Linked DNA regions of Cellvibrio sp. PSBB006. The protein of the gene in region 1 interacts with the protein of each later gene in a pairwise test. Links are inferred from orthologs where the notes say so. Each region holds a gene or a part of one and is shown in the gene's direction. Other genes may lie near its edges.

The links. The genes of interacting proteins can lie anywhere in the genome.
Region 2: the proteins of CBR65_RS16290 (region 1) and ssb interact in binary tests that used the Escherichia coli proteins (3 or more experiments, as listed by UniProt). The link is inferred for Cellvibrio sp. PSBB006 from one-to-one orthologs.

What each region holds. Positions count from the first base shown.
Region 1 is NZ_CP021382.1:3,905,203-3,909,287, reverse strand. What follows is about bases 911-3,893. They hold CBR65_RS16290 (primosomal protein N'), read left to right. Parts: upstream 911-1,286; coding sequence 1,287-3,500; downstream 3,501-3,893. Other genes in these bases: CBR65_RS16285 (SPOR domain-containing protein), read left to right, coding at 3,574-3,893; rpmE (50S ribosomal protein L31), read right to left, coding at 911-1,045. Outside these bases: CBR65_RS16300 (thermonuclease family protein), read right to left, coding at 1-786; more of rpmE, read right to left, coding at 827-910; more of CBR65_RS16285, read left to right, coding at 3,894-4,085.
Region 2 is NZ_CP021382.1:2,174,873-2,179,638, reverse strand. Bases 1-2,909 are described here. They hold ssb (single-stranded DNA-binding protein), read left to right. Parts: upstream 1-1,132; coding sequence 1,133-1,687; downstream 1,688-2,909. Other genes in these bases: CBR65_RS08960 (AraC family transcriptional regulator), read left to right, coding at 2,675-2,909; CBR65_RS08965 (SDR family oxidoreductase), read right to left, coding at 1,765-2,499; CBR65_RS08975 (MFS transporter), read left to right, coding at 1-1,031. Outside these bases: more of CBR65_RS08960, read left to right, coding at 2,910-3,571; CBR65_RS08955 (YhbY family RNA-binding protein), read right to left, coding at 3,597-3,899; ATP-dependent zinc metalloprotease FtsH, read left to right, coding at 4,303-4,766. UniProt on the Escherichia coli protein: Plays an important role in DNA replication, recombination and repair. Binds to ssDNA and to an array of partner proteins to recruit them to their sites of action during DNA metabolism. Acts as a sliding platform that migrates on DNA via reptation.

The sequences.
Region 1 (4,085 bases):
TAACATAAGAGGATGACGCACCTGCATTTGTAAAGGTTTAAAACCGCGTTTGCGCTGGAATTCGCTGGCGCGGTTGATCAGCCAACCGCGCACTTTGATAGATTTGCCAAGCCATGACTGCCATTGGTCATCGGCAAAATACTGCCGATCCTGTTGCGCAATCTTGACCACCACTGGGCCATCAAGCTCCAACCAGACGTCACGCAGCACACTCACCTTGGTGACTTTTCCCTGGATGCGACTAAAACCCGTTTGATCGAGCGCAAGCTCAGCAGCGGGCCGCAAATTCCACGCCTTCTCTCGCCATATGCCACGGTTTTGCCGGCGAGCAAGATCTTCCTGACGCGTCAGGCAACCCATTTCACTTACATTGGGAGGCACGACCACCTGTAGCGCCAATCCTTGCTCAAGTAAATGTGCTGCCAGACTTTGACGTCGCTGGTTATAAACGTGTGCCAGCATCCGGCCATAGCGGTCTTTATGGTCCAGATCGTAGACGAGGTGAACCTTCTGATGGCGGGGCAGAAACCGGCGGCTTGCGGCTGTTGCTTCAACACCCAATGCCTGACCAACATGCCCTTCCCACGCAACTTCGGGGGTATTGATACCTAAAACCCGCACACGTCGACCATCCTGTAAACGCAACGTATCGCCATCCACCACCTGGGCAAGCTGAACGGTTTCGTCGATCCGGGTGGCAGGGCAGGCAGCCACCGCCATATTGTTCCAGATGGAGGCGCAAACAAAAACGCCGAAAGCTACTGCTTTCGGCGTTTTTAGAAGCATGTTTCCCGACAGATAGCGAGAAAATAGCATTACATCTGTCTTACTTTTTGCCACCAATACGGCTAGCGAAGCGCTTGGTAAAGCGGTCAATACGACCACCGGTATCTACCATCTTCTGCTTGCCGGTGTAAAAAGGGTGGCACTCACTGCAGACGTCTACGTGGAAATCTTTACCCAGGGTAGAGCGAGTTTTAAAGGTGTTGCCACAGCTGCAGTTAACAGCTACGTCAGCGTAATTAGGATGAATTTCTGGTTTCATGATAATTGCCTTGTCGTTTTTTGTGCCGCCACCCGAGCATTTGTCGAGCACCGCACAACGGTTGGTAATAGGGCGGAATTTAAGGAGCGGGGATACTATCAGAATCAATACATAACGCAAGGGGAAAAAATAACCAGTTTTCAACACTCCCCTCGACCACACAAAAAGCACACCCAAACGACAGTTGATATGGGGTATCCTGCCCGGCAGCTCATCGCCAACAACCAAGACTTATCACCCGATGCCTACGGTTTTTCTTCAGGTCGCAATCCCCACTCCCTTGCGTCGCCGCTTTGACTACCTACCCCCGGTGGACATGCCGCTGGAGCAGGTTGCGCTTTTGCGGCCCGGAACACTCTTACGCTTACCCTTCGGGCACCAGGAAGTCGTCGGTGTATTACTGTCGCTACATCAGGAAGCCTCCGTGGCTGCCAACCAATTGCGCCATGCGCTCGGCGTCATTGATGAACTACCGGCTTTTATGCCCGATGTGCTTGCATTGTGCTTATGGGCCGCTGACTACTATCAAAGCCCGGTCGGTGAAGCCTTGCATACCGCGTTGCCGGCGCTCTTACGCCAGGGAGAAATGGCCCGATTACGTACGGAGCCGATCTATCACCTCACAACAGCTGGAAAAGGTTTGCCGGCCGGCAGCCTGAAACGCGCTCCGCGTCAGGCCGCTTTGCTGGCTGCACTGCAAGATACACCTTATTTAACGCGCGCCGATCTGCAAATACTGGACATACCCACTACCACCATCAAGCCGCTGATGAAGAAAGGACTGGTTGCTTGCAGTGAGCAAGTACTTACACCAGAATCGACACAGACTACCTTGCGCGAACAGCCGTTGATACTAAACCCGGAACAGGCAGAGGTTCTTGAAAAGATAAACCTGGACCAGTTCCAGGTAAGTCTGCTGGATGGGGCCACTGGCAGCGGTAAGACGGAAATCTATCTGCAAGCCATCGCCCGAACCTTGGCCCAAGGCAAGCAGGCATTGGTATTGATCCCCGAAATCGGGCTTACGCCACAAACGCTACAACGATTCCAACGGCGTTTCGCGGTGCCTGTTGTCGCCCTGCATTCCGGCCTCAATGATCGGGAACGGCTGGATGCCTGGGTACAGGCGCGTGAGGGCATTGCCCGGGTAGTTATCGGCACCCGGTCGGCTATCTTCACACCGCTCAAGGAGCCGGGAATCATCATTGTTGATGAAGAGCACGATAACTCCTTCAAACAACAGGACGGTTTTCGCTACTCTGCCCGCGACCTAGCCGTTATGCGCGCCAGTCAGCTCAAGATTCCGTTATTGCTCGGTTCCGCCACGCCGGCGTTGGAAAGCCTCAATAACGCCCAGCAAGGCCGTTATCAATATTTGCGCCTGACCCGCCGTGCCGGTTCAGCCGTACCCCCCAGCATTCAGCTGCTCGATATTCGCGCGCAACCCTTGCATGAAGGTTTCGCGCAAGACACCCTGAAAGCGATTGCATTGGAAATCCAGGCGCGCCATCAGGTGCTGATATTTATCAACCGGCGCGGTTACGCGCCCACACTCCAATGCCACGATTGTGGCTGGCTGGCTAACTGCAACCACTGTGACGCACGCATGACGGTTCATCAGCAGCCGCGCCACCTGCATTGCCATCATTGTGATCACCAGCGCCCATTGCCCTCACGCTGCCCAAGCTGTCACAGCCATCAACTGCAACCTTTAGGGCAGGGCACGGAGCGCAGTGAAGAAGCTTTGCGCCAGCTGTTTCCACAGACGCGAATACTGCGGGTTGATCGCGACTCCACGCGCGGCAAACATGCCATGCATCGTTTGCTGGACGAGGTGCAATCCGGCGAGCCTTGTATCCTGGTGGGGACACAGATGTTGGCTAAAGGTCATCATTTTCCCCTGGTCACCCTGGTCGTTATCATTGATGCGGACGCCGGTTTGTTCAGTGCCGACTTTCGCGGCCCCGAGCGGATGGGACAATTGTTACTTCAGGTAGCCGGGCGAGCCGGCCGGGCCGACAAGCCCGGTACGGTTATCTTGCAGAGCCACCACACTGAACATCCTCTGGTGCAAACCTTGATGCTGCAGGGTTATCACGCGCTGGCCGAGCTGTTATTGCACGAGCGACGCATTACCCAATTACCTCCCTATCGGCATCTCGCACTCTTGCGTGCAGAAAGCAAACGGCCTGAACTGGCCGTGGAGTTTTTACGTCTGGCTCGCGCTCAGGCTGAGCAATGGCAGCCATCCAGCCACCATTTCAGTTACCTTGGCCCTTTGCCAGCCATGATGGAAAAACGCGGCGACCGTTTTCGCTATCAATTGCAATTCAACAGTGCACAGCGCAAACCCCTGCAACAACTCCTCGCACAACTCACTGCACAATTGGAAAACGAGGCATTGGGTAAACGGGTTCGCTGGTCCATTGATGTAGATCCGCAGGAAATGAATTAGAGCCGCACTTCATAGTGACTCACCCGCACAGCACAAGTACAATTGCGCCCACTCCGAGCTTGATGAAGTCGCCATGTCCCGAGATTACGCCAAAAAAAATCGTTCCCCGAATCGTCGTCGCGCACCGGCGAAACCGCCCGTGCCGGGCTGGGTGTGGCTGTTAATCGGCGGCATTCTGGGCGCTTTTATCATGTTTCTGGTTTACCTGGCTGATGTAGTGCCACAACCAGCGACACAGGAAAAGCCGGTAGCCGAAAAGCCAAAAGTCACGCGCACAGAAACAGAAGAAGAAAAAGTGCCCAAGCCGCGCTTTGATTTTTATAAATTGCTCCAGGAGAGTGAGGTCATCGTACCTGCCACTGAGCCGGCACAAACCGTTGAAAAAATTGTGGAGACACAACCGGATTCGATGGAGTACATCCTGCAAGTTGGCTCTTTCCGCAACAATGTAGATGCCGATAAATTGCGCGCGCAGCTGATCCTGCTTAACCTCGATGCGCGGATTGAAAAGGTGACCATTCGCAATGGCGAATTGTGGCATCGCGTCATCGTCGGCCCATTTCAGGATCAGTCGCGACTGGCCAG
Region 2 (4,766 bases), 1.7 Mb from region 1 along the record:
GCGGTGGAGCTGTATCGGCGGCTGTGATGGCATTGCTGACCGATCTGACCTCTGAGGAAAACCGCACCAAAGCAATGGCGACTATTGGTGCATCCATCGGTGTTTCCTTTTCGATTGCACTGACGGTCGGCCCCTTGATGGCGGCATGGGCAGGTGTGTCCAGTATCTTTTGGTTGACGGCGATATTGGGTGTTGTGGGTATTTTCATCCTGTTCAAGGCTGTTCCGGCCGTGAGTGCGCCGCGACGGCAGCGTGAGGCCGGCGCAGTGCCAGCTTTGTTATGGCGTACTTTTAAGAATCCTGATTTATTACGCCTGAATTTCGGAATCTTTTCGCTACATTTTGTATTGATGGCCAACTTTATGGTGTTGCCGTTGATCCTTGAGCAGCAATTGAATATCGCGCGCAATTATCATGGCTTGCTGTATTTTCCTCTGCTGGCGGCAGCATTTGTCGTTATGTTGCCGTTTATCATTGTGGCCGAGAAGCGCCGCCAGATTAAACCGGTTTTTTTGGGCGCTGTGGCGTTACTGGTGTTGATGGAATTGATGCTGATGCGTGTGCCGCCCAATCTTCCTTTAACTTTGGTCGGGGTCTTCCTGTTTTTTGCTGCATTTAATTTACTTGAGGCGACCTTGCCCTCAATGGTCAGTAAGATTGCGCCGGCAGGAGCCAAGGGTACGGCCACCGGTATCTATGCCACCAGTCAGGTAATGGGCGTTTTTACTGGCGGAGCGATTGGTGGATGGATATTGCAGCACTGGGGTATGACAGCAGTTTTATCTGTCGCTGCCCTGGTTGGTTTGGCTTGGTTGGTTGTTGCGTGGTCCATGCGCCCGCCACGTTTCCTGGCCAGTGTACTTATTCCACTGAGAGGCCGGGATCCCCACATTGTCTCGGAGAAATTGCGGTCTGTAGAGGGTGTGGCTGAGGTGTTGGTAGTCGCCTCTGAAAATACGGTGTACCTCAAGGTTGATCCGCGTCTGGTTGACCGACAGGCGCTCACTGGCATTGTGGAAAACCAGGCTTGAATCTGGCGCTGTGGCCGTCGCGAGTGATAAAGTGGCAGCCGAATTTCATAGGGCAAATGTCGCCGTTGGCGAATACACGATAAATCAAGAGGAGAAGTTTCATGGCTCGTGGCATCAATAAAGTAATTCTGATTGGTAATGTGGGTCAGGACCCGGAAGTCAAATATATGCCGTCCGGTGGCGCGGTAACGAATATCAGTGTGGCAACCTCGGAAACCTGGAAAGACAAAAACACCGGGCAACCCCAGGAGCGTACTGAGTGGCACAGAGTCGTATTTTTTAATCGCCTCGGTGAAATAGCGGGCGAATATCTGCGTAAAGGCAGCAAGGTTTATATCGAAGGGTCCTTGCGCACCCGTAAATGGCAAGCGCAGGATGGCACAGACAGATACACCACCGAAATTGTCGCCAATGAGATGCAGATGCTCGATAGCCGCGGTGACAATTCCGGTAGCAGTATGGGGGGCGACTACGGCCAGGGTTACAATCAGGGTCAAAACTATAATCAGTCCAAGCCAGCGGCAAGTGGCCCGCAAGCAGCACCTCAACACGGTAATCAAGGTGGTGGTTATGCCTCCTCCGGGGCTGGGCAGGGTAATGCGCCCCAACAACCACCGGCAGGTTTTGACAGCTTTGATGACGATATTCCGTTTTAATGGATTCGAAATAAAAAAGCCCTGCTTAGCAGGGCTTTTTTATTGGTGGCTCAAATAAATTTATAACATCTGCTTGCCTAGAAGGCACTGATGGTTGGCCGCACGATAAGCTCATTCACATCTACACTGTCCGGTTGTGATACCGCATAGAGCACCGCTTGCGCGATAGCGTCCGGTGTCAGTGCCGCTTTACGCCATTCCTTAAGTTGACCTTTAGTGGCCTCATCGCTGATGTCATGGCCTAACTCCGTCTCCACAACGCCGGGACAAATCGTGGTGACGCGGATGTCCCTGGACTCCTGGCGCAGCCCTTCAGAAATTGCCCAGACAGCATATTTAGTGGCGCAGTAAACGGCACCCGTTGGAACCACCACATGGGCACCGATGGAAGCGGTATTGATAACATGGCCGCCGCCTTGCGCTTGCATGACGGGTAGACTGGCAGCGATACCATTCAAAACGCCGCGAATATTGATGTCGATCATGCGATTCCATTCATCTATTTTCAGTTCGCTCAGCGGGGAGAGCGGCATAACACCGGCATTATTGAAGATAACGTCGACCCGCCCGAAGGTATGCTGCGCAAAACTGATCAGGCTCTTCACGGCGTCCAGATCTGCCACGTCAACCGCCATGCACGCGGCTTCTCCGCCTTGATCACGGATTTCTGCAGCGATGTGTTCCAGCCTCTCGGTCCGGCGAGCGCCCAGAACGACTTTAGCCCCATGTTCTGCGAGCAAGCGGGCACTTGCTTCACCGATCCCACTGCTGGCGCCGGTGATTACTATAACTTTGTCTTGAACGTATTTCATAGCTGACTCCTTGGTGTGTAGTAACTGGTGGAGTCAGAGTAGGGGTTGCATGGCCTTTCGTTAATGCATGGATCTCCATAACCATTGCCTAATCCTCCATATCTGTTTGCCGGTCATTTATTTCCTCTGTAGGCTTTTGTAATCTCGATATCGTCTGGCAATAGAGGTAATCAATGTGGTGACTAATTGGCGGCAACCAGAGTTGATTCGGCTGATTGATAAATTCTCCGATGGTGATGGTATTCATCTGACCGCCATAGCAGGTTTGAAATGTATCAAGGCTACCGCCTTGAGCATGAAGATCCCGGTGGTGTATGAACCTTCTATTTGTTTGATTGTGCAGGGCGCCAAAGAAGTCATGCTGGGCGATGAGGTTTACCGCTACAGCCCATCGGAGTTTCTGGTGGTTTCTGTAGATCTGCCGGTAACCGGGCAGGTTGTCCTGGCGAGTGAAGAGATGCCGTACCTGAGTCTTCAGTTAGATCTCGACTTATGTGAGATCAGCGAACTCATTCCGGAAGTGAATTCTTATATTGAACCCCCGGCACTCAGCGCCCGTGGATTGTTTGTCGGTAATGCAGACGTAACGCTGGAGTATTCCCTTTTGCGTCTCGTTGAATTATTGGAAGCCCCGGAAGATATCCCATTCCTTGTACCCATGATCAAGCGTGAAATCTACTATCGATTATTGAAAGGGCCATATGGGCATCGAATAGTCCAGATGGCAGCCCAGGGTAGCAATATGCAGCGCATCTCGCAGGTCATTGAGTTCTTGAAACTTAATTTCGACAAGCCTGTTGGCATCGCACAAATGATTGATGTCGCCAATATGAGCCCCTCGTCATTTCATGCGCATTTTAAGGAGGTGACTGCCATGAGTCCTTTGCAGTATCAAAAACGCCTGCGGCTGCTAGAAGCGCGGCGAATGATGTTAGCGGAGGCCATAGATGCATCAAATGCGGCCTATCGAGTCGGCTATGAAAGTCCGTCACAATTCAGCCGCGAATACTCAAGAATGTTTGGCGCGCCCCCGATCCGTGATATTGAGAACATTCGCGCACGGGCGCACTGACAGCGGGATATGGGTGATCGGTAAATTAGCGATGGAGATTTGACAGCTTCGGGTTGGCCTTCTTATTAGCACGATAGAGCAAAACTATTTTGCCTATCTCCTGTATCAGTTCAACATGGGGCAAGGTCTGTAGTTGGGCAACCATTTCCTTGCGCTCTTCTCGATCAGCGATGGCGAGTTTAACTTTAATCAGCTCGTGATCATCCAGTGCACGGTTCAGCTCCTGTACAACGCCTTCGCTTAAACCATTGCCGGCCACGGTCACAATTGGGTTGAGCCGATGGCCAATGGTACGAAATTGCTTTTTGCGATCTGCGTTGATGGGCATACAATTACCTTAGAAAATCCGGGGGGTTAAAAAGCCGGTTATTGTAGCTCATGAGCTATCGATAGGGTTAATTAGATGAGGGCCGGGCTCCTTCCCTTGGGCTTGCAATGCGTCGGATGGCCCCCACTATGAGCGGATGACACAATTACAGCTGCCAACCAATGCAATTGATGGTGATAGGTGAAACCAATTGGCGGGCGGATGGCCAAAGCTTTTGGCAAGTCTCTCTCGGTCGTCAATAGAGAAACCCCCTGCTGGAACATTGTGTAATTTATTGTTAATTAGCCCGGAATTTTGCAAATCATCGTCTTGCTATTAGGTGTGTCTGTTGATCTTCCACACTATACTGGTACAACAACGCGAATATTTTTGATGTGCGACTGAGGAAGCGTCCTTGAACGATATGACAAAAAATCTGATTTTATGGCTGGTCATCGCTGTGGTCCTGTTCAGCGTGTTTGAAAACTTCAACAAGACCTCCAGCAACGAGAGCTTGAGTTACTCCGAGTTCATCCTCGCGGTAAAAGACAATCGCGTGCGGGAAGTGACCATTGATGGCCTGACCATCGACGGCCTGTACACCAACAACAGTCCCTTTAAAACCATTCGTCCTAATATTCAGGACCCCAAGCTTATAGACGACTTGTTAAATCATAATGTCGCCGTTAAAGGCCGTGAAATCGAACAACCCAGCCTGTGGCACCAATTATTGGTCGCCAGCTTCCCTATTCTGATCATCATCGCGGTATTTCTGTTTTTTATGCGCCAGATGCAAGGTGGGGGTGGTGGCCGTGGCGGCCCGATGAGCTTCGGTAAGAGTAAGGCGCGCTTACTGGGTGAAGACCAAATCAAGACCAGCTTTGCCGA